DNA from 2 places in the Polaromonas sp. P1_F8 genome. Region 2 is predicted to be linked to the other one. Evidence: riboswitches for the same ligand, from Rfam matches in the RefSeq annotation. Region 2 holds a riboswitch; the other holds the start of a gene.
The links. Region 2 has a riboswitch for glycine ahead of gcvT (glycine cleavage system aminomethyltransferase GcvT). Riboswitches for the same ligand answer to the same signal wherever they lie in the genome.
Positions count from the first base shown of each region.

Region 1 (11,696 bases), on a different contig from region 2:
AGCAGCACGCAGGCCAGCGCCACGCAGCAGCAGCGCATGGCGGCGGCGCAGGCTTCACCCAGCTTCAGCTTTCCGGCACCCGACCCGGAGGTGTTCGGCCTGCACGATGCCGACCGCGAATGGGTGAAGCGCCGGCAGACGCCGCACCCCGGCAACACCTACCAGGCACCGCTGGACTTTGATGTGAAGCGCGTAGCCGCTGTGCCGCGGACTTTCGTCAGTTGCACCGAGCCCGCACTGGCCACGATTGAACCCAGCCGGCTGCGCGTGAAGGACGCCAAGTTCTGGGACGGTGCATGGCTGCCGAATTCGCGCGTGGTCGAAATCAAAACCGGCCATGACCCCATGATCAGCGAACCGGCTGCGCTGACGAAGATTTTGCTGGAAAGCGCTGAATGAGCCCGGTGGGCCGCCGCCAGTTCACTGCCGTGCTGGCAGCCGGGCTGGCCGTGCCCCAGCTCGCGCTGGCCAAAGACACGGCCTTGCCTGTGCCGGCCTCTTTGCCGGCGGCCGCTGGAATCGCCGCCCTTAAAAATGAGCCGCTGGTGCTGCTGGTCAGCCTGCCTGGCTGCCCCTTCTGCGAACTGGTGCGGCGCAATTACCTGTTGCCGGGGCAACGCGATGGCAGCCTGCACGCCTGGCAGCTCAACATCAGCGACCGCGCGACGCCGCTGACCGGCTTTGACGGCCAGGTGACGACAGCCGCCGCCCAGGTTGCGGCATGGAAGGCCGGTTTTACCCCCACGGTGCTGTTTCTGGGCCCGGCCGGGCAAGACCTGGCGGAACGGCTGGTTGGCCTGGCGTCTACCGACTTTTATGGCGCTTACCTGGAAGAGCGGCTGGCACAGGCGCGCAAAGCTGTGCTGGCGCTCAGGTAAATGAAATGCAGATCGCCCCATTCGCAGCCGTGGGGATTTCTGGTTGCTATTGTTTTAGTAGCTGCTCGCGCCCGTCCTTATTGGGCTGAAGGCCTTTTTCATGCTCAAAATGCCCTAAAAGTGGCCTCACAAACGATTCTGGCGTGCCGCGCAGCGTTTTTCGCCCCTGCACAACAACCCACCAGCCACGCCCCGCATGACTGACCAGGAATCGCTGCTTGCCGCTATCCACGAGGAAGTGGTCTTGCAGGCCTACAACCCGGCCTGGCCCCTGCAGTTTGTGGCTGAGCGGGACCGCCTGCTTGCGCTCTCCCCCCAGCTGCCGGCCCGCCTGATCGACATCCAGCACATCGGCAGCACGGCCGTGCCCGACCTGGCGGCCAAACCGGTGATTGACATGCTGGCCGGTGTGGAATCTATCGCGGCGGCTGAAGCGCTTCTGGCGCCGCTGTGCGCCAACGGTTATACGACCTCCGCTGAATTCAATGCCTCGCTGTCTGACCGCAAATGGCTGATGCGCTGGGCAGAGGGGCGGCGCACGCATCATCTGCACCTGGTGGTGCACGGCGGCGAGGTGTGGGCGCAGCGTCTGCGTTTTCGCGACGCCCTGCGTTCGGACCCTGCGCTGGCGGCGCGGTATGCCGCGCTCAAGGCGGAACTGGCGGCCCGGCACCCGGGTGACCGCGAGGCCTATACCGATGCCAAAGCCGCGTTTGTGAAGGCGGCGAGCGAAGGCTGAGCCGCCCTGCTTCCTACTATTAAGCGCCTGAATCAACCCGCTAGACCTGTACTGAACGCCCTATTCACGCTTGGAAAAACAGGCTTCGGTGGTAAATTCAAACCCGTTCAAGCAGGAGAGCGCTGCCCCCCAAGGCAGCCACCGAAGGCGCAAACTTCCATAATCGCTCAGGTCCCGTACTGCCCGGAAACACACAGCCGTCTGGAGAGACGCCGCACGCAAGGTGCAGCGCACCGAAGGAGCAAAGCCGAAGCTTGTCATCGACATAAAAGCAGCGGCTGAATCTCTCAGGTAACAAGGACAGTGGAAGCGGCCGCAAGCATGTGATGGCTTGGCGGTTGCCACGATTCTTCCGATTCAACAGCAACCCCTGGCACGGCGCTTGCGCTACTGCAATGTTCTGCTTGAATGAAAAGGAACTGCCATGAAAGTCATGGTTTTGGGTGCGGGTGTCACGGGTATCACCACGGCCTGGTATTTGTCGCAGCGGGGGCACGAAGTCACGGTGGTCGAACGGCGCGGCGCGGCCGCGATGGAAACCAGCTTTGCCAACGGCGGGCAAATATCTGTGAGCCACGCGGAGCCCTGGGCCAACCCGGGTGCGCCACTGAAAGTGCTGCAATGGCTGGCGCGTGAAGATGCGCCGCTGCTTTTCAGGCTGCGCGCCGATGTGAACCAGTGGCTGTGGGGACTGGAGTTTTTGCGCAACTGCACGCCCGCGCGCACGGCACAAAACATCAAGCAGATCGTGAACCTGGGCATGTACAGCCGCGGCGCGCTGCAAAAACTGCGCGCCGAGCTGGGCCTGCTGTACAACGCGCAAACCAAGGGCATCCTGCACTTCTACACCAGCCAGGCCGAGTACGACGCGGCGCAGGAACCCGCGCGCATCATGCGCGAGCACGGCTGCGAACTCGACATGAAGACGGCCGACGAGTGTGTGGCGATTGAGCCCGCGCTGGCGCAATGCCGCGGCAGCATCGTGGGCGGCAGCATGACACCCAGCGATGAATCGGGTGACGCCCGCGCATTTACCGCCGCGCTGGCCGCGCGCTGCGAGCAGGCGGGTGTCAAATTTTTGTACAACACCACGGTGCTGGGCCTGGACGCCGAGCAAGGGCAGCTGAACGGCGTGCAGGTGGCGATGGGCAGCGGCGAGGCCGGCGGCAAGGTCGAGATGCTGAAAGCCGACGCGTATGTGATGTGCCTGGGCGCCTTCAGCGCGCAGTGGGCCAAGGTGCTGGGGCAAAGCCTGCGCATCTACCCGGCCAAGGGTTATTCGGTCACGCTGCCCGTCATCAACGAGGCGGCCTCCTATCAGGTCAGCCTGACGGATGACGAGTACAAGCTGGTGTTCTCGCGTTTTGGCAACCGCTTGCGCGTTGCCGGCACGGCCGAGCTCAACGGCTACAACACCGAGCTGAACCTGGTGCGCTGCAACGCCATCGTGCGCCGTGTAAAACAACTCTTTCCCGACATGACGGACGGCGAGGGCGCGCAGTTCTGGACGGGTCTGCGCCCGGCCACGCCGAGCAACGTGCCTTACATCGGCAAAAGCAAGGCCTCCAATGTCTTCCTCAACACGGGCCACGGCACGCTGGGCTGGACGCACGCCTGCGGCTCGGGCGCGGCGATTGCGGACATCGTGAGCGGGCGCGAGCCGGAAGTCGACTTTGCGTTTACCGGGATGCCGGCGCCGGGGCGTGTAATGGCATTGCCGGGGATGGCGAAGGCCTGAGCAAGGCCTGAAAAGGGGGTCTGCAGCACGGCGTCCTGCAGCAGGTGGGCGGAAACGGTAATATCGCCCTCCGTTCATCAGCTGCTTGCCGCCATGACATCACCCGCCACCACGCCCCCCGACGGTCTTCCCACCTACAGGCTCCTTACCGGCCCGGATGACGCGAGCTTTTGCCGTCGGGTGAGTGAAGTGCTTGCCATGGGTTACGAGCTTTACGGCTCGCCGGCGGCGACCTTCAATGGCGAGAACGTGATCGTGGCGCAGGCGGTGCTGTGGCCTTCGCTGCGCAAGGCCGGCTGATGAGCCCTGCCCTGCCCCTGAACCCTGCAACGCTTCAGGCCATGGCGGATTTTCCGCGCCAGCTGGAACAGTTTTACGACGCGATTCCTGAAAGCCACAAGGGTTGGACGCCGCCGTCGTGGGAAGGCATTCCGAGCGAACATTTCACGGCCCTCGCGCAGATCTGCCACGTCAGGGACATCGAGATTGACGGCTACCACGTGCGATTTCAGCGCACCTTGTCAGAGGCCAGCCCCGTGCTGGAATCACTGGACGGCTATGTACTGGAAAAGGAACGCGACTACGCGGCAGCTGATGCGCAGGAAGTCTTCGCGGCGTTTCGGGCAGCACGCACCCGGACGATGGCCATGCTGTCGGGCATCACGCCCGAGCAACTTGGCCGCACGGCGGAATTCGAAGGTTACGGCGCGCTCACGTTGCGCAGCCTGGTGCATTACCTGTGCAGCCACGACCAGCAGCACCTGGCCGGGCTGCAATGGCTGCTCGGGAAAATCGACGCCTCCCTCGCCGCTTGAGGCCTTCACCCCCTGTCGCACAGCACGGGCATCCTGAGGCGCAGTATTGGCCGCCTCCCAAGCGCTTACAGGTTGCCAGGGCCGTCTTTTCAATGAAAAAACAACAGCCTGTGAAGCAGATACGCTGATTTATGTCACGAAGGTATTCATTCGAATGTAACAAAAAGTTCGTTTTGACGCACCGTCATGCACACTGATTGGGCTGGGAACGCGGTTTGTGCGGCCAAGGACACACAAACAGCATTCCTACGTATCTGTTTCATAGACAACTGGAGTGATCAACATGAAGTTTTATCTGCGCCACGCAGCAATATTGGCCAGCGCCGCTTGCGCCCTGGGTTCGGCAACAGCCCAGACCGACGAGGCGAAGCCTGCACGCAAGGCGAAAGCTGCGGCTGCTACCCCTGCGCCCGAAAAATATTCCGGCCCACGCGAAAAAATGGTCGTGGCCATGCCCAAGACCTACGGCAAGAGCGAAACCATGGCCTTGTGGGGCGACTACTTCAGCCACCTGTCACGCTGCGGAAACATCGACCTGCAAAACGCGCAAGGCGAATCGATGGACAAGACCAGCAACATCGACATCCTCGGTGAAAAAGAGCTGATTGAAGGTATCTCGGCCGGCAAGGTCCAGCTGGCACAGGTCAACCCCGGCCTGGCTGCGCAGTTGGTCACCGCCGGCCAGCCGGCGCCGTTTGGCGTTCCCGGCAACAAGGCCAGCGGCGTGCGCAACTCCTACAAGCTGATTCTGATCACCCGCATCGACAGCCCGTACAGGGAGCCCAAGGATCTGATCGGCAAGAAAATCGCGCACACCACGCCAACCTCGAACTCGGGCAACCTCGCGCCGCGCGCGCTGTTCCCGGCGCTGGGCCTGACGCCGGACAAGGACTACGAAGTCGTGTTCTCCAACGGCCACGAGCGCTCCGTCACGGGCGTGATGCATGGTTTTTATCCGGCCGCAGCCGTGGCCAGCGATTTGTACCAGCGCATGGTCGTCAAGGGCGACGTCAAAGGCTCGAGCATTCGCACGATCTGGGAAAGCCCGCCCTTCATGACGGAAACCTGGACCATGAGCAAGGACGTATCGCCCGAACTGCAGGCACGCGTGAAGAAATGCTCGTTCAGCTACAGCTTCTCGCCCACACTGAAAAAGCAGCTTCCCGGCAACGACACCTTCCTGCCCATCAACTTTGATCGCGACTTCGCGACGGTGATGCAGGTCTACCGCGCCAGTCAAAAGAAGTAGAGCCCCCACGCTCCCCCACTTCGTGTGGGTCGCTGCCCCCCGAGGGGGCCGCCCGCCTGCGGTCTGGCAAAGCCAGTCCCGCGGCTCGTGCTGGCTTGAAGAATTCTTTGGGCACTACCACCGGGGGTATTTCACCAGCGGGGGCCGCGGAACCGGCTTTGCCGGGCCGCAGGCGCCGCCCCCTGGAAGGGGGGAACAGGCTACACGCAGTGAGCCTGGACGGGGGTGAGCTAGGCACTCAGAGGTGGGTGAACCGTTCCCCAGAGGCTTTCATCGAGCACCCGCTGCAGGGTTCGAATCAGTTCTTCGTTGGAGGTGTGTGCCTTGACCAGCACAGCTTCGGCGCGCTGGCTTTGCTTTGACTCCACATCGTGCGCAGAAAACACGACCACTGGCGGCACGATGTCCAGCGCTTCAATGGTGTCCAGCAACCCCCAGCCCGAGCCGTCTTTCAACGTCAGGTCGAGCAGCACCAGGTCGTAGCGGCGGCGCGCCAGCTGGTCGCGTGCCTCGCGCAGCGTGGCGGCAAATTCAAAGGTGGCAAAGTCCTGGGCAATGGCCGCGGCAATGCGCTGGATATCGAGGTCGTCCTCGACGTGCAAAATGCGCGGCCGGCCCTCGGCCATGTTGCCGATGGCACGGTGCAAACTGAGGATCAGGAGGTTCTCGTCGATGGGTTTTTCCAGCCATGTTGAAACCGCCAGTGGCTGGGTATTGAACTCGAGCTCGCCTTCTTCAGCATTGGCCGAGACCACCACGATCGGCAGGTCTTTCGTTGCCTCTTCGCGGCGCAGTGCCCGGATCAGGCTGATGCCGTCCTGGTCGGGCAGGTTCAGGTCGACCGTCATGGCAGCGTAGGGCATCAGCATGACTTGCTCCAGCGCCTGCCCTGCGCTGTGCACCATGTCCGAGTCAAAGCCGCCTTTATCAAGCATCAGGTTGATCAGGCGGGCAATGTCGGGATCGTCTTCGCAGACCAGGATGAGCGGCCTGGTCGCCGCGCCGGACCTGATGCTGGTTTGAATCGGCGCCGGCACCGCCTCGGGCAGCTCAAAGAAGAAAACAGTTCCAACGCCGGTTTCCGTCGTGAACCCGATTTGGCCACCCATCCGCTCCACGATGGCGCGCGAGATGTTCAGGCCCAGGCCTGTGCCCCCCATTTTTCGGGTGTCCGATGTGTCGGCTTGCGAGAATTTCTGAAAGATGCGCTTTCGGAACTCTTCGGGAATGCCGGGGCCGCTGTCGGCGACTTCCACCCGGACCCTGCCGCTCTTGCACAGCAGCCGGACTTCCACGCGGGACTGGGCCGGCGCGAATTTCACGGCGTTGGACAACAGGTTGGTAATGACCTGGGTCAGCCTGTCGCTGTCGACGCTGACCCTTACCGCTTCTGACGGGGCATCCAGAACCAGCTTGACGTTGTGCTGGCCTGCGAAGCCTTCGTTGGCCGTCAGGGCTTGCGTCAGCAAAGGCTGCAGTTCCATCTGCTGGAAGTCAAAACGCATTTTTCCGGACTCGATTTTTTCGCTGTCCAGAATGTCGTTGATCAACCTGATGAGCCGTTCGCAATTGTTGGTGGCGATGCCGACCAGGTTTTTGGCCATGGCCGGCAAATCCCCGGCCACGCCTCCGGCGATCAGACCCAGTGAGCCGCGAATGGAGGTCAGCGGGGTGCGTAACTCGTGACTGACGGTAGAGACGAACTCGCTCTTCATGCGGTCAATGCGCTTGAGCTCGGTCACGTCGGTGCCCAGCGAGAAGAAGCCGACGACCTTGCCTTCGTCCTCGTTTTCGCCGTAGCGTGGAAAGTACTGCATGACGTAGTCGCGCAGCTGGCCATCTGACGTGGCCTGCGTGCGATCGTATTGCGCCGCGTAACCAGCGAGCGCCTCATCAATCTTGCCCCGCTCTTTTTCGTGGAGCTCGTCACCCATCAGTTCGCGCATGGTCTTGCCGTGGATCTGGCCGTGCTTCAGGCCAAGAACTTCCTCGTAGGCAAGGTTATGGAACTGAAAGCGCTGTTCGGCGTCGATATAGGCAATCAAGGCGGGCACGCTGTCCGTGATCTGGCGCAGTTGCGATTCGCTGTCATGCAAGGCGCGGGTGCGCACCTGAACAGCTTCCTCCAGGCGGCTCATTTGCGCTGCGGCCTGCTGCGCCAGCTCCCATTTGGCCGTGAGCATTCTTGCCAGCTGGCTGACCTCGACCGGGTCGAACGGTTTTTTGAGAATCAAAAGCCGGTCCCGGGCTTCCAGCCGCGCGAACACGTCTTCCCAGGCGTGGTCGGAGTAGGCAGTACATATGACGATCTGTACCTGCGGATCTACACGCCAGAGCCGTTCGATGGTCTCCACACCATCCCAGCCCGGCGGCATGCGCATGTCCACAAAGGCCATGGCATAGGGCCGCCCGGCCCGAACGGATGCCTCGACCTTGTCCAGACCTTCACGTCCCTGGTAGGCCGAGTCCAGCTCAAAGCCATCATCGGACACCGGTGCGGCGTCGCCAAACAACAGGGCTTCGGCATCATCCAGGTCATGCGCAACCGGCCTGGACGCAAGAATTTTCCGGAAGTCTTCGTGGATGGACGGCATGTCGTCGATCAGCAAAATGCGCCGGTTCTGCAGTTGAGTCATGGCTGGCTCCTGTGTTTTTTCGCATCAGCCGGGCTTTCATCGGGCGAGTGTTGCCGCACAGGCGATGGTATGGTGAAGAAGAATGTGGCGCCCTGCCCCACCGCGCCTTCGGCCCAGATGCGACCGCCGTGACGGGAAATGATCCGGTGAGCGCTTGCCAGCCCGATTCCCATTCCTGCAAACTCGCCCGGCGAATGCAGGCGCTGGAAGGTACCGAACAATTTGTCTGCATAGGTCATGTCAAACCCGGCGCCGTTATCACGGACGAAATAAATCGTACTTTCGTTGTCGGGGTGCTGCGCCCCAACCCAGATCTCGGGGGCAGTGGCATGGGCGGTGAACTTCCATGCGTTGGAAATAAGGTTTTCCATTACCTGGCACAGCAACGCGGAGTCACCCACAGCGGTAAGGTTGGGCGTTATGTGGACTTTCACATCCCGCGCGGTATTGCGTTTCTGGCAGTCACCGCGCACGCGCTCGGCTATTGCCGTGAGGTCGACTGTCTCGATCTTCAGGTTGGTACGGGACACCTGGGCCAGCAGCAGAAGGCCATCCGTGAGCTCACCCATTTGCCTGACTCCCTCGCGTATCCGGCTCAGGTAATGCCTCGCGCGTTCCGCCGCATCACCGCTGACGGCCTTTTGCAGCAAATGGCTGAAGCCGTCAATCGAGTTCAGGGGAGAGCGCAAGTCATGCGCGAGCGAATACGAGAAGGCTTCGAGTTCCTTGTTGGACTGGCGCAAAGCCGCTTCGGTTGCCCTGAGATCCTGCACGGTGTCTTCCAGGCTGCTCACCTGTGCTGCCGCGCGCCGCGCCAGCTCCCATTTGGCGGTCAGTGTTCTCGCGAGCTGGCTGACTTCGATCATGTCGAATGGCTTTTTGAGCACCAGCAGGCGGTCCTGCACGTCCAGCCGCGCCAGCACATTTTCCCAGGGATGGTCGGAGTAGGCTGTGCAGATCACGATCTGCACATGCGGATCAACACCCCAAAGCCGCTCGATGGTCTCCACCCCGTCCCAGCCCGGCGGCATGCGCATGTCCACAAAAGCCATGGCATAGGGCCGCCCGGCCCGGATGGATTCCTCCACCATTGCCACACCTTCGGCGCCCTGATAAGCGGAGTCCAGTTCAAAATCACCGTAGGAAATCTGCGTGACCTCACCAAACAATTCGGTTTCGGCAACGTCCAGATCACGCGCCACCGGTTTCGCCGCGAGGATTTTGCGAAAGTCCTCATGAATCGACAACATGTCGTCGATCAGCAGGATGCGCTGGTTCTGTAGCTGCGTCATGATTTGGTCTGCGCGATATCCATTGGCAGCTCCAGTGTGAAGGTGGCCCCCAGACCCGGCCCGTCGCTGTGAGCGGAAAGTGTCCCGCCCATCTGGCTGACCGCCAGCGCGCAACTGTGCAAACCAAAGCCGTGGCCTGTTTTGCGCGTCGTAAATCCGTGCGAGAAAATCCGCGTGAGGTTTTCCGCCGGTATCCCCTCTCCCTTATCCATGACAGAGACCCGCAAGGTCGACTCGCCAACAGGCTCCACCCGCAATGTGATCTGGTGCGATGCGGCCGACATACCCGCCATGGCATTTTTGGCGTTGCTGATCAGGTTCACGAGAATCTGCAGCACCCGGGAACGGTCCAGCAATGCTTCTGGCATCTGCGCGAACTCCTTCACCACAGTGACCCCGTGGCGCGCCAGAGAGACACCGTTCATTCGCAGGGCGTCCTCCACCAGGTCACAGATCTGCACCGGTTCAACAATGCTGCTTCCGCCTGCGTGCGACTGCTGGGTGGCGACGACGTCCTTGATGTGGTCGATGCTTCTGGTGAGGAGTTCCAGCTCCTTGAGCATGCCCTGCTGCTCCTGCACCAGGGTCTGGGAGATTCCATTCAAATAGCCGGGCAGTATCTTGCCCTTCTCGTCATGAACCAGAAAATGGGCCAGGTCCCCGGCATGCTCGTTCATCAGCTGCACGCCCCGGGAAAGCCCCTGCACCCTGGATTTGTGCAAGGTGCTGCCGATGAGGTCGGCCGAGACGTTGACGCTGTTGAGGATGTTGCCCACGTTATGCAGCACATTGGTGGCGATCTCTGCCATGCCCGCCTGGCGCGCCGCGGTCATCAGCTCGCTTTGCGCCTGGCGCAGCTCCTGCGTCCGTTCCTGCACGCGCTGTTCGAGGTGCTCATTGGCCGCCTGGAGTTCCGTGTTGACGCGCCGGATCACGGCATGGCTGCGAAACACGTGAAGGGCTGCATACAGCAGCAGGGCCACCAGCACCGCCGAGAAAATCAGCAGGTAGCGGCCGTAGCGCTCGCCCTCCACCCCCGCGCGCTGCTGCTCGATCGTTGATGCATCGTTGGCCGCATCGAGCAATTTGGCGGTCGGTGCCGAGGAAATACCCGCGAGAAGTTCATTGACTGTTTTTTGTTCGCGCAGGATGGTCTGGACATGCGCGCGGAAGATCCCCAGCCTGTCGGCAATGCCCGGCGGAGTATGGCGCAGCTTGCCGTCAAGCCGGCCCAGTTCTTCTTCTATCTCGGCACCCTTTTCGTCGGTCGGGCTCTGGCTGTACAGCATGCTCGCGAGCAGCAGCCTGCTGACGCCAGACGAAATCTGCCGGAGCGCCAGCTCTGTGGTACCGCGGCCGGGCCCGAGCGACTGCTGGACATCTTCCGCTGCGGTGGGAAGAAAGGCCAGCGAGTTTCGCAGCACAGAGTTGTGCGACTTGAATTGCTCGATTAGGGCGGCTTTGTCCTGCACGGCGCGTTCCAGCGACGCGAGCTTGTCCACCTGCCCGGATGCATCGTGCTTGTGGGCGTGGGTGCCCGACTCGAGTTGTTCCATGAGCCGGGCCATCCCGCCCTGGTTGTCGGCCAGCGCATCGTAGTGCGTGTTGATCCCGATCCTGGACTTCAGCACATCCAGCTCCCATTGCGCGTCCAGCTGCTTCAGATGGCGCAACACGGCCATATCCTCAAAGTAGTGCGACTCGTCAAAGCTTTGGGTTTTGCTATACAGGAACACCAGGATGGACAGCAGCACGGCGGTGATTGCCGCCATAGGCGCCAGGGCAAGTTGATTCTTTTTTTTCACGGTTTGAAGTCCCGTTCGCCGGTGAGCGTATTGAGGAACTTGACGATGGACGCCTTGTCTTCTTTGGAGGCAACGCGCCCGAGCTGGTACCTGAACATGACATCGACGGCATCTTCCAGTGTCTTGGCCGAGGCATCGTGAAAATAAGGCGCCGTCAGCGCGATGTTGCGCAGGCTCGGCACCTTGAAGACGTGCTTGTCGCTTTCCACCTTCGTGACGAGGTACCGGCCAAGATCGGCCTCCGTCGGGTTGCCCCGCTTTGCGAAATAGTCGCCCATGACGCCGAACTTCTGGAACATGTTGCCGCCCACATTGACGCCCTGGTGGCAGGCAACGCACCCGTATTGCTTGAACTTGGCGTAGCCCACCTTCTCCGCGTCGGTAATGGCGTTGGCGTCGCCACGCAAATATTTGTCAAAGCGTGAGTTGGGTGTGATCAGCGTCCGCTCGAATGCCGCGATGGCGTTCTGGATATTGGCTTTGGTCACGCCGTCTTTGTAGGCGGCAGCAAACGCGCTTTTGTATTTCGCGTCGTCCGCTATCT
Region 1 covers NZ_JBFUBS010000006.1:297,221-308,916, forward strand. The annotation lists gene AC1D1J_RS19665 (alpha/beta fold hydrolase) at 1-399, shown strand, start outside; gene AC1D1J_RS19670 (thioredoxin domain-containing protein) at 396-878, shown strand; gene AC1D1J_RS19675 (GrpB family protein) at 1,075-1,617, shown strand; glycine riboswitch at 1,720-1,809, shown strand; gene AC1D1J_RS19680 (D-amino acid dehydrogenase) at 2,042-3,355, shown strand; gene AC1D1J_RS19685 (DUF1737 domain-containing protein) at 3,449-3,655, shown strand; gene AC1D1J_RS19690 (DinB family protein) at 3,655-4,170, shown strand; gene phnD (phosphate/phosphite/phosphonate ABC transporter substrate-binding protein) at 4,454-5,419, shown strand; gene AC1D1J_RS19700 (response regulator) at 5,650-8,055, opposite strand; gene AC1D1J_RS19705 (sensor histidine kinase) at 8,052-9,347, opposite strand; gene AC1D1J_RS19710 (DAHL domain-containing protein) at 9,344-11,152, opposite strand; gene AC1D1J_RS19715 (cytochrome-c peroxidase) at 11,149-11,696, opposite strand, start outside.
Region 1: it holds a riboswitch for glycine, as region 2 does, so the genes downstream of both, AC1D1J_RS19680 (D-amino acid dehydrogenase) here and gcvT (glycine cleavage system aminomethyltransferase GcvT) in region 2, are expected to answer to the same signal.

Region 2 (11,696 bases):
GCAATTTACCTGCTGCATGTTTTTTTTACGGCTGCGAGCCGTATCGCCTTCAGGAAGCTGGGTATCACGGACACGTATGTCCTGATGACACTGGGACTCGCCGCCGGAATTGCCGGCCCCGTCGCATCCGCGCTGCTCATCAGCCGGCACGCAGGCCTGAACCTGTGGCTCCTGGGAACTGTGCCTGGTAAACCGAAAACCAACCCAAAGACAGTAGTGGCCTGACATATCGGGCGCGGGCCAAGGCCCATTCCTTTCTGGCGCCAGCTCATCTTTGACGGCAGCACATCAGCACCCTGTCACGCCTCTTGCAACCCAGCCGATCTGCCTGCTGACCGGAAAGGCTTGTTCAACGCACGCCTGGCTGGCGGCCCTTCGTTCGAACTAAACTGCCTGACGCACCAAAAGCAAACCGGCAAACGGATCGGTGCGGGCATGCGGGCGGACAACCCGCAAAAGACAGAGAGACAACATATCCATGAATATCGTCATTACCGGCGGCGCCGGATTTCTCGGGGCCAGGTTGGCTCAACAGCTTTTGGATATCGGCCAACTGACCCTCGCGGGGAGCACGCCGCAAACCATCCAGAAATTGACACTGGTTGACAGGGTCGCGCCGCCGGCAACGCTTTTAGCGGACAAGCGCGTTCGAGCCGTCACCGGCGATCTGAGCCAGCTGCTGGAAAAAAGCGACCCGCAGGCCCTCGTGGTAACGGAAAAGGACGCTCTCGTATTTCATCTGGCGGCGGCAGTCAGCGGTGAATGCGAAGCGGACTTCGACCTTGGCATGCGCAGCAATGTCGACGCTACGCGTGCACTGCTGCAGGCGTGCCGTGCCCTGAAAACATCGCCCACCGTCGTATTCGCCAGCTCGCTCGCAGTGTTTGGGAATTCACCCGAGCAACCACTCCCGGCGGTCATTGACGACAGAACGCTGCCCACACCGCAGAACAGCTACGGCATCCAGAAATTCATCGGTGAACAACTGGTGGCTGATTACGCGCGCAAGGGTTTCATGCGCGGCCGCAACGTACGCCTGATGACCGTGAGCGTGCGGCCCGGAAAACCCAACGGTGCGGCATCAAGCTTTCTCAGCGGCATGATCCGGGAACCCCTGGCGGGAACGAGGGCGCAGTGCCCTGTCCCTCCCGAAACGGCCGTGGCTCTTGCGTCACCCGGCCGGACGGTTGAGGGATTGATTCGCGCTGCGCAAGCCAGCGACATCGAATGGGGTGCCCGCACAGCCGTCAATCTGCCGGCCCTCAAGACCACGGTCGGCGAAATGGCGCAAGCCCTGGCACGGGTGGCAGGAAAGGACGCGGCGGATTTGATCGACTGGGTGTACGACCCTGTCATCGCAAGAATCGTGGGCAACTGGCCTGCCGATATCGACGCAGCACGCGCGCGGTCGCTGGGCCTGCTGCCTGACAGTGATTTTGAAAGCATCATCGCGGCGTATTTAAGCGAAAACCCGCGCATGACCGCTGATGCATCGCGGCAATAATGCGTGTGCTTATGGTCGAAAAATCCTGATGCAGGACCGGCCCCAGTCGTCCACAGGATTTCCGGTCCGATCACCCAACGGAGACAAACAACATGAAGCTTTCAAAACTGATTATCGGCATGACGCTCGCAGCGGGATTCATGGCGTCTGCAAATGCACAGACCACCATGAAAATCAGCATTTCCACGGCCCAGAATTCGCATCAGGGCATTGCCATCGACACCTTTGCCAAAGAAGTCGAGAAACGAACAGCAGGCCGCTACAAAGTCCAGACCTTCTATAACGGCGCCCTGGGCGGCGAACGCGAATCCATCGAGGCCGTGCAGCTGGGCACCCAGGAGCTGGCCTTCTCCTCCACCGGCCCCGTGCCCAACTTTGTCCCCGAGACCAAGATCCTCGACGTTCCCTTCCTGTTCCGGGACAAGGCGCACGCACGCGCCGTGCTGGACGGCCCCATCGGCCAGAATCTACTGACCAAATTCGATGCCAAGGGCTTTAAGGCGCTGGCCTGGGCCGAGAACGGCTTTCGCCACATGACCAACAGCAAGCGGGACGTGAAAGTTCCGGAGGACCTGAAGGGACTGAAGATGCGTACCATGGAAAATCCGGTGCACATCGCCGCCTACAAAGGCCTGGGCATCATCACCACGCCCATGGCCTTTCCCGAAGTGTTCACGGCGCTGCAGCAAGGCACGGTCGACGGCCAGGAAAATCCCCTGTCTGTGATCATGTCCGCCAAGTTCGACCAGGTGCAAAAGCACCTTTCACTGACCGGTCACGTTTATTCACCCTGTATTTTTGTCATGAACAAGGCAGCTTTCGACAAGCTCAGCGCCGGCGACAAGACGGCATTCATTGACGCTGCCAAGGAAGCGACCAAGGCGAACCGGGCCCGCGTGGACCAGGACGATGCCAACGGTGTAGCCGAGCTGCGCAGCAAGGGCATGACCGTGATCGAAAACGTTGACAAGGCGAAGTTCGTGGCAACCCTGGCGCCGGTCAATGCTGAATTTGAAAAGCAATTCGGCAAAGCCAACATCGACGCGATCAGGAACTACAAGTAAACCGTTCCGCAACTATTTGCTACATTATTTGTAGCTGCTCGCGCCCGCCACCATTGGTCTGCGGGCGTTTTCATTGAAAATCCTCTCACGTATTGGTGCCGCCATGAAACAAGCCTTTCTTCAACTTGAACGGTGGACCACCGGTTTCTCCATGCTGGTGGCCTGCCTGATGCTGGTCATCGCATCGGGGCTCGGCGTGTTCCAGATCCTGACGCGTTTTGTCTTCGAGCAGCCTGCAGAGTGGAGTGAAATCCTGATCCGCCTCAGCCTGATCTGGATGGTCTTTATGGGAATTCCCATGGCTTTCCGCCAGGGCGCCATGGTCAGCGTGGACGTGCTCTATCGCTGGAGCCCACCCCGCATCCGGCGGGTGCTGGACTGGCTGGTCTGCCTCGCCGCCCTGCTCCTCGTCGCAGTCATCGTCTGGTGGGGCTGGGACTATTCCCTTCGCGGGCGTGTGCAGTCCATGGCCGGCCTTGAATCCATTTCCATGTTTTGGGGCTATGTGGCCATGCCTGTCGGCGGCATGTTCTGCGTGATGGGCATCATCGGCAACCTGATCGACCCACAGCGCAATGAACTGGAGACAGCTCAATGAAAACCCAAGATGGATTTCACCCCGTTCAAGCAGGGGCCGCGGAACCGGCTTTGCCGGGCCGCAGGCGCAGCGGCCCCCTCGGGGGGCAGCGCATTACACGAAGTGAAAAGCGTGGGGGCCAAGTATGACCGCGGTAATGATTTCCACCATGGTGTTGTGTTTTGCACTCACCGTATCGGTCGCCGTGTCCATCGGGCTGGCATCCATCTTCGGTATCCAGGCGTCCAACGCCAACATGCTGATCTCCGTCAAGGAGATGTTCTCCTCGATCAACAAGTTTCCGCTGGCCGCGATCCCCTTCTTCATCCTGGCCGGCAACCTGATGGAAACCGGCGGCATCTCGCGTCGGCTCGTCGAGTTCGCCAAAAGCATTGTGGGCGGCGTTCAGGGCGGCCTGCCCATGACCTGCGTGCTGACCTGCATGATCTTCGCCGCGGTGTCCGGCTCCTCCGTGGCCACCACCTTCGCGATAGGCGCCATCCTGATTCCGGCGCTCATCAAGCACGGCTACCCCACCGCCTACGCCGCAGCGCTGCAGGCCACCAGCGCCGAGTTGGGCGTGATCATTCCGCCTTCCATCCCCATGATTCTTTACGGCGTAAGCGCCGAGGTTTCGATCGGCGAACTCTTCATTGCCGGCTTCGGCCCGGGGCTGCTGATCGGTGGTGCGTTGATGCTCTTCGTCCACCTGTATTGCCGCTGGAAAGGCTGGGGCAAACAGGACGGCGACGGCCGCCTGAGCTTTGGCAAGGCGACCTGGCAGGCAGGTTGGGCGCTGCTGATGCCGGTGATCATTCTGGGCGGGATTTACGGCGGAATTTTCACGCCGACCGAAGCCTCTGCCGTGGCGGTGTTTTATGCGCTGGTCGTGGGCATCGTGATCTACCGCGAGATCAAGCCGGCCGACCTGTACGTCATTCTGCGCAAATCGGTGCTGTCCAGTGCCGTGATCATGTTCATCATCGCCAATGCCGGGTTGTTCGCCTTCCTGATCACGCGGGCCGGCGTGCCGGACGCCATAGGCCACTGGCTGGAAGCCGTGCTGCAGTCGCCCGCCCTCTTCCTGTTGGGCGTCAACGCGGCGCTGTTCATCATCGGCATGTTCATTGAAACCAGCGCCGCCATCATCGTGCTGGCGCCCATCCTGGCGCCAGTGGCCGTGCATTTCGGCATTGACCCGGTGCACTTCGGGCTGGTGATGGTGGTCAACCTTGCGCTGGGCATGATCACGCCGCCATTCGGCGTGAACCTGTTTGCAGCCTGCACGGTCGCCAGGATATCGCTGGACCGCATCGTGACCCACCTGCTCCCGTTTGTACTGGTGATACTGGCTTGCCTGATGGTGATCACTTACGTACCGCAGCTGTCTCTTGGCCTGCGCGATCTGGTCTACGCCAAATAGCTATTTTTTCGGACGGGGTTTCACGCCCTTGTCATCTACGCAGGCGATGCTTTAGGGCCTGTTAACGCTATTTATGCAAGATGCGTTGCGAGTCAAAAGGCCTTGAGCAAGGCGCAAAACGCAGGCGGGGTGAACCCCGTCAAGGCTTTGCAACGCCGCGCAGGGCCTTTTTGATCGCAACCCGGAGGGAATGGGGTGAGAAAGCCGCCACTCGGCGTTGCTCTCCTAGCCCAGACAGAAGTCTGGGCGTCGTCACGCGCCTTGATTGGCGGCTTTCTCACCCCATTCGCATTTGCATAAATAGCGTTAACAGGCCCTTACTTTCATTTGAGGATGAAATCCATGCAGCTCCATAAAACCGACCGTGCCCGCGCCGAGCTCAAGCCCGGCGTGAGAACGCTAGGCCAGCGCGAGCGCACCCTTCTGCTGATGGCCGACGGCAGCAAGTCTGCCCAGGACTTCCGACCGCTGTTTGAGGGCGACGGCGAAGCCATTGCCCTGCGCCTTTTGCGCGACGGCTTTCTGGAAGCCCATCCCGGCAAGACGTCCGCACCGGCAAAAAACCCCGCGCCTGCACCCGGCCACACACTCACGCCGGCGCAGTTACAGAACTTTCCCAGCCCCGAAACCACCCAGGCCATTCAGGTCTCTGCCGATCAATTTGAAGGCAAGCGCTCGCTTGCCACAACCCGGATGTTCCTGTTCGACATCTGCGAGCGTATGTTCGCCCGGCGCAACCCGGAGATGGCCGAGCGCTTTCGCGAAGCGCTGCGCAATGCCAAGGACCGCGAGACCATGCTCAGCGCCTCGCGCGAAATGATCGAGGAAATCGAAAAAATCGCGGGCCATGAGCGTGCCGACTCCATCAGCGAGCGGATCGCCATGCTGCTGCCCCAGCATCTGGCCGCCTGATCAAACTGACCGACCGCACAGCCGGTTCCGTTACACTTGCCGGGTCAGGAGAGAGTTTTCCTTAGCGAAAACCGCCGAAGGCGCACGTACACCCAAGGGCACCCCTTGGGCCGCACTGAACGCTCAGGCAAAAGGACTGGCAACCGCCCTGCGGCGCACCACGCTACAGGTCGTTCCCTACTGGAGAGAGGCAGCCTTTCACAGGCCCGCCCACCGAAGGAGCAAACCCGCATCGCCGGGTGAATCTCTCAGGTAAAGTGGACAGCAGGGGCAACTCATGGTTTTACCTGTTTGCCCCCTGGAGAATGCCTTGTCCGATTCGTCCACCTCTTCTGCCGCCCCCGAAACCCTGCTTAAAACGCCTTTGCACGACCTGCATTTAGAGCTTGGCGCACGCATGGTCCCTTTTGCGGGCTATTCCATGCCGGTGCAATACCCTGCGGGCCTGATGGCCGAGCACCACCACACGCGTCAGGCGGCAGGCCTTTTTGATGTCTCTCACATGGGCCAGCTACGCCTGGTGGGTGCTGATGCTGCAGCCGCCCTTGAATCCCTAATACCCGTCGACGTCATAGACCTGCCCGCCGGCAAGCAGCGCTACGGCCTGCTGCTGAACGACGAGGGCGGCATCATCGACGACCTGATGTTTTTCAACCGTGACTATGCGAACGGCGGCGACCTGTTTGTCATCGTCAATGGCGCGTGCAAGGTGGGTGACATCGCGCACATACAGGCCAAAATCGGCTCGCGCTGCGAAGTCATTCCCATGCCGGAGATGGCGCTCATGGCGCTACAGGGCCCGCAAGCTGTCACTGCCCTGCAGCGGCTGGCCCCGGGTGTCGAGAAACTGGTGTTCATGACCGGCGGACAATTCGACGTGGCCGGCTGCGATTGCTTCATCACCCGCAGCGGCTACACCGGCGAAGACGGCTTTGAAATCTCGGTGCCTGATTCGCAAGCCGACACGCTCGCACGAGCGCTGCTCGCGCAGCCCGAAGTCAAATCCATAGGCCTGGGCGCGCGCAACTCGCTGCGGCTGGAGGCGGGTCTGTGCCTCTACGGCAACGACATCGACACCAGCACCACACCGGTGGAAGCCAACCTCAATTGGGCCATGCAGAAGATTCGCCGGACCGGCGGAGCGCGGGCCGGTGGGTTTCCCGGCGCAGAAAAAATCCTGGCTCAACTGGCCGACCCCACCCAACTCACCCGCAAGCGTGTCGGCCTGGTGGCGCTTGAGCGCGTCCCGGTGCGCGATCACACCGAACTGCAAAGCACCGACGGTACGGTCATTGGCGAAGTCACCAGCGGTTTGCTGGGCCCCACGATCAATCAGCCGGTGGCCATGGGCTACGTCAAACCCGAATTTGCCGCACTGGGCACGCGCGTGAACGCCATCGTGCGCGGCAAGGCCGTGCCCATGGAAGTCGCCGCCATGCCTTTTGTTCCCGCCCGCTACTACCGCGGTTAAGCACCTTTTTAGTTTTAGTTTCTGCTCACTCAACCCCTGGAGAACCTCATGACCGTCAAATACACCGAAGACCACGAATGGGTCAAGATTGAAGGCAACGTTGCCACCGTTGGCATCACCGTGCATGCGCAGGACGCGTTGGGCGACGTGGTGTTTGTGGACCTGCCGGCTGTCGGCACCACTTTCGCCCAGAAAGAAACCGCCGGTGTTGTCGAATCCGTCAAGGCTGCGGCCGACGTGTATATGCCCTTGAGCGGCGAAGTGACCGAAATCAACGAAGCCCTGAAAAACGACCCATCGCTTGCCAACAGCGACCCGATGGGCGCCGGCTGGTTCTTCAAGGTCAAGTTATCTGACCCTTCACAGCTTGACGCGCTGATGGACGAGACCCGTTACACAGCCTTCGCCGCCTGATTTTCTGACCGACTTTTTTTGATTCCTGGCTGCCAAGCCTGACACGGGACCCGACATGTTGATGCAATCCGCCAAGCCCTTGGGCGATCTTGAAAATCCTTCCGAATTCATTGCCCGCCATATCGGCATTGACGACGCCGACGAAGTCCACATGCTCAGCATCGTGGGCTCGGCTTCGCGGCGCGCGTTGGTGGAAGGCATCGTTCCGCGCTCGATTGCACGCAGCACGGCCATGGCCATCCCGGCTCCTGTGACGGAGGCAGCAGCACTCAAGCAGCTCAAGGCCATCGCGGCCAAGAACCAGGTGTTCAAGAATTTCATCGGCCAGGGTTACTACGGCACCTGCACGCCCGGCGTGATCCTGCGCAATATCCTGGAGAACCCCGCCTGGTACACGGCCTACACGCCCTACCAGGCCGAGATTTCTCAAGGCCGCATGGAAGCGCTGATCAACTTCCAGACCATGGTCTGCGACCTGACCGGCATGCCGATCGCCAACGCCTCCATGCTCGACGAAGCCACCGCCGCCGCCGAAGCCATGACCCTGGCCAAGCGTAGCGTGAAAAGCAAAAGCAATGTCTTCATCGTCGCAGGCGACTGCCACCCGCAAACAATTGAGGTGATCCAGACCCGCGCCAAGCCCTTGGGCATCGAAGTAAAGGTCAGCACGGCAGCCGTCACGGTGCCGCAACTGATGGCCGAAGGCAATTACTTCGGCGTGCTGGCGCAATACCCCGCCACCACAGGCAGCATCCATGACCTGCGCCCGCTGGCCGGCCAGGCGCATGTCGATGGCGCAGCCCTCTGCGTTGCGGCCGACCTGCTGGCGCTCACGCTGCTGGCCCCGCCCGGTGAATGGGATGCCGACATTGTGCTCGGCAACACCCAGCGCTTCGGCATGCCCATGGGAAACGGCGGGCCGCATGCCGCTTACCTTGCCTGCCGCGACGAATTCAAGCGCTCGCTGCCCGGCCGCCTGGTCGGCGTGACCATCGACAGCCACGGCAACCCGACCTACCGCCTCGCGCTGCAAACCCGCGAGCAACACATCCGCCGCGAGAAAGCCACTTCCAACATTTGCACCGCGCAGGTGTTGCCGGCCGTCATCGCCAGCATGTACGCGGTCTACCACGGCCCGCAAGGCCTCAAGCGCATCGCCGAGCGTGTGGCGGCCTACACGGCCATCTTCGTGCAGGGCCTCAAAGAGCTGGGCTATGAAATCACCAACACGGGCGCCTTCGACTCCGTCACGGTGAAGACAGGTGATGCTACCAATTTGATAGCTGACCGCGCACGTTCGGCGGGCGCCAACCTGCGTTTTCGCCTGAATAACCATCTGGGCGTGTCGCTGGACGAAACCACCAGCCGCAAGGACATCGAACTGCTCTGGTCCTTCTTCGCCAAACCCGGCCAGACCGTGCCCGTGGTCAGTGCGTTTGAAAAAGGCATTGAATCGCTGATTCCTTCCGAGCTGCGTCGCACCAGCGCCTTCCTGTCGCACCCGGTGTTCAACACCCACCACTCCGAAACCGGCATGCTGCGCTACATCCGCATGCTCAGCGACAAAGATCTTGCGCTGGACCGCAGCATGATCCCGCTGGGTAGCTGCACCATGAAGCTCAACGCGACCAGCGAGATGATTCCCATCACCTGGCCGGAGTTCGCCAACATCCACCCGTTTGCCCCTGCCGACCAACTGCAAGGCTACGCAGAACTCGACAAGCAGCTGCGCGACTGGCTGTGCCAGGCCACCGGCTACGCGGGCATCAGCCTGCAACCCAATGCCGGTTCGCAAGGTGAATACGCGGGCCTGCTGGTCATCAAAGCCTTCCACGAGTCCAAAGGCCAGGGCCACCGCAACATCTGCCTGATTCCATCGTCGGCCCACGGCACCAACCCGGCCAGTGCACAGATGGTGGGCATGACCGTCGTCGTCACTGCCTGCGACGCGCAGGGCAATGTCGATATGGCCGACCTCAAGGCCAAGTGCGAACAACATAGCGCCAACCTCGCCTGCGTGATGATCACCTATCCCAGCACGCATGGCGTGTTTGAAACCCAGGTGAAAGAGCTCTGCGCCATGGTGCACAGCCATGGCGGACGCGTTTACGTGGACGGCGCCAACATGAACGCACTGGTGGGCGTGGCCGCGCCAGGCGAGTTCGGTGGCGACGTGAGCCACCTGAACCTGCACAAAACCTTTTGCATCCCGCACGGCGGCGGCGGCCCGGGCGTTGGCCCGGTGTGCGTGGTGGCTGACCTGGTGCCTTACCTGCCCGGCCATGCCACTGCGGGGATTCCCGTCAACGGCGTCGGCGCTGTCTCGGCTGCACCGCTAGGCAATGCCGCGGTGCTGCCCATCAGCTGGATGTATTGCCGCATGATGGGCCCGGAAGGTCTGACGCAAGCGACCGAAGTGGCCATCCTCAGCGCCAACTACATCAGCTCACGCCTGAAGGACCACTTCCCGACGCTCTACGCCAGCGAGAACGGCCATGTCGCGCATGAATGCATTCTCGATCTGCGCCCGCTCAAGGAAACCAGCGGCGTCACCGCCGAAGACGTGGCCAAGCGCCTGATGGACTACGGCTTTCACGCGCCCACATTGAGCTTCCCTGTGCCCGGCACCCTGATGGTCGAGCCGACCGAAAGCGAAACCCTGGCCGAGCTGGACCGTTTCATCGACGCGATGATCGCCATCCGCGAAGAGATCCGCAAAGTCGAAGCCGGCCAATGGCCCCAGGACAACAACCCGCTCAAGCATGCGCCACACACCGCAGCCAGCCTGATGGGCGCCGACTGGGACCGCCCCTACTCACGCGAGACCGGGGCCTTCCCGCTGGCTTCGCTCAAGCAGGTCAAATACTGGCCGCCGGTTGGCCGCGTCGACAACGTTTACGGCGACCGCAACCTTTTTTGCAGTTGCGTGCCCGTGAGTGACTACGCCTAGGACCTGTCAACACTGTGTTGGCAGGTACTGACGCTCACATCATCCTCATCGTCGCGGGCGCGGCGGCGGCGGGGTTTGTCCAGGGCCTGTCGGGCTTTGGCTTCAGCCTTGTCGCCATGTCCTTCTGGGCCTGGGCCATAGACCCGAAGCTGGCCGCTGTCATGGCGGTGTTCGGCGGCCTGACCGGCCAGGTCATGGCGGCCTTCACGGTCAGCCGCACTACGGACTGGAAGCGCCTGCTGCCGTTTCTGACCGGCGGCCTGCTAGGGCTGCCGCTGGGTTTGCTGTTGTTACCGCGGCTTGACGTCCAATTGTTCAAGTTGTTTCTCGGCGTGCTGCTGGCGGTGTGGTGCCCGGCCATGCTTTTTTCGGGCAAGCTCCCGCGTATCCACCATGGGGGGCGAATTGCAGACGGAACGGCCGGCGTCGTCGGCGGTTTCATGGGTGCGCTGGGTGGTTTCAGTGGCGTTATTCCGACGCTGTGGTGCACCCTGCGGGGCTACGAGAAAGCTGCCCAGCGCGCCGTCATCCAGAACTTCAACCTGGCCGTGCTGACAGTCACCATGGCCAGCTACGGCGTCGCCGGCCTGGTCACCCGTGAGACGCTGCCCATGCTGGCCATCGTGGCGCCTGCGGCACTCGTTCCCGCGTGGCTGGGCGGACGGCTTTACACGGGCATCAGTGACCTGGCCTTTCGCAGACTGGTGCTGAGCCTGCTGACCTGCTCCGGCCTTGCGATGCTGGTGTCATCCGTGCCGGAGTTGTTGCGGCGGATGGGGTAGAACATCATCGTATGGTTCGCTTAAGGCGCCATAAAGGGAAGTCGGGCGCATTTCATTTCAATAGAAGCGGGAGCCGGCCCGTAGCTCGCGAATGGCCCGCATCATGGTCGGCGCCAGCGCATTCCATTGCAACGCCCGCAACGATCGGCGGTAGCGCAGCCCGTTGGCGCGCAGGGATGCCGACACCAGTTCCAGGGGGTCGCTCACCACGCACAGAAGCCGCGTGAGCATGGGATCCTGGTCGGGGGGCACACCGCCGAGGAAGGCATCGTTCTTCCCGTCCCACAGAAGCTGGGCGTTGATGTGGATGCCCCAGCCGCATGCCCAGCCGTTCGCTTTCAGGCGTTCCAGGGCGGCAGCCACGTATTCGGCATCGAAAATGTAGGTGTCAGTACGCACCCAATGGCCCAGCCAGAACTCCGCCAAGGGGCGCGCCGCCGGCGTGGCTCTCGGGATCAGGCCGCGAAGCATCTCGCCGCGCATCTCCATGTAGCGCACACGAGCCGGGATGCCGGCGGAGCGCATCAGCGCAATCAGCAGCGTCACCTTGTCGTCACCGTCGCCCGCGCGCGCCTCGAGTACGTCGCGGGCGGTCGGGT
Region 2 covers NZ_JBFUBS010000001.1:1,184,896-1,196,591, forward strand. The annotation lists gene AC1D1J_RS05575 (acyltransferase family protein) at 1-225, shown strand, start outside; gene denD (D-erythronate dehydrogenase) at 479-1,504, shown strand; gene AC1D1J_RS05585 (TRAP transporter substrate-binding protein) at 1,597-2,568, shown strand; gene AC1D1J_RS05590 (TRAP transporter small permease) at 2,672-3,166, shown strand; gene AC1D1J_RS05595 (TRAP transporter large permease) at 3,291-4,568, shown strand; gene AC1D1J_RS05600 (hypothetical protein) at 4,911-5,480, shown strand; glycine riboswitch at 5,516-5,631, shown strand; glycine riboswitch at 5,651-5,755, shown strand; gene gcvT (glycine cleavage system aminomethyltransferase GcvT) at 5,758-6,951, shown strand; gene gcvH (glycine cleavage system protein GcvH) at 7,000-7,365, shown strand; gene gcvP (aminomethyl-transferring glycine dehydrogenase) at 7,421-10,315, shown strand; gene AC1D1J_RS05620 (sulfite exporter TauE/SafE family protein) at 10,330-11,097, shown strand; gene AC1D1J_RS05625 (transglutaminase family protein) at 11,155-11,696, opposite strand, start outside.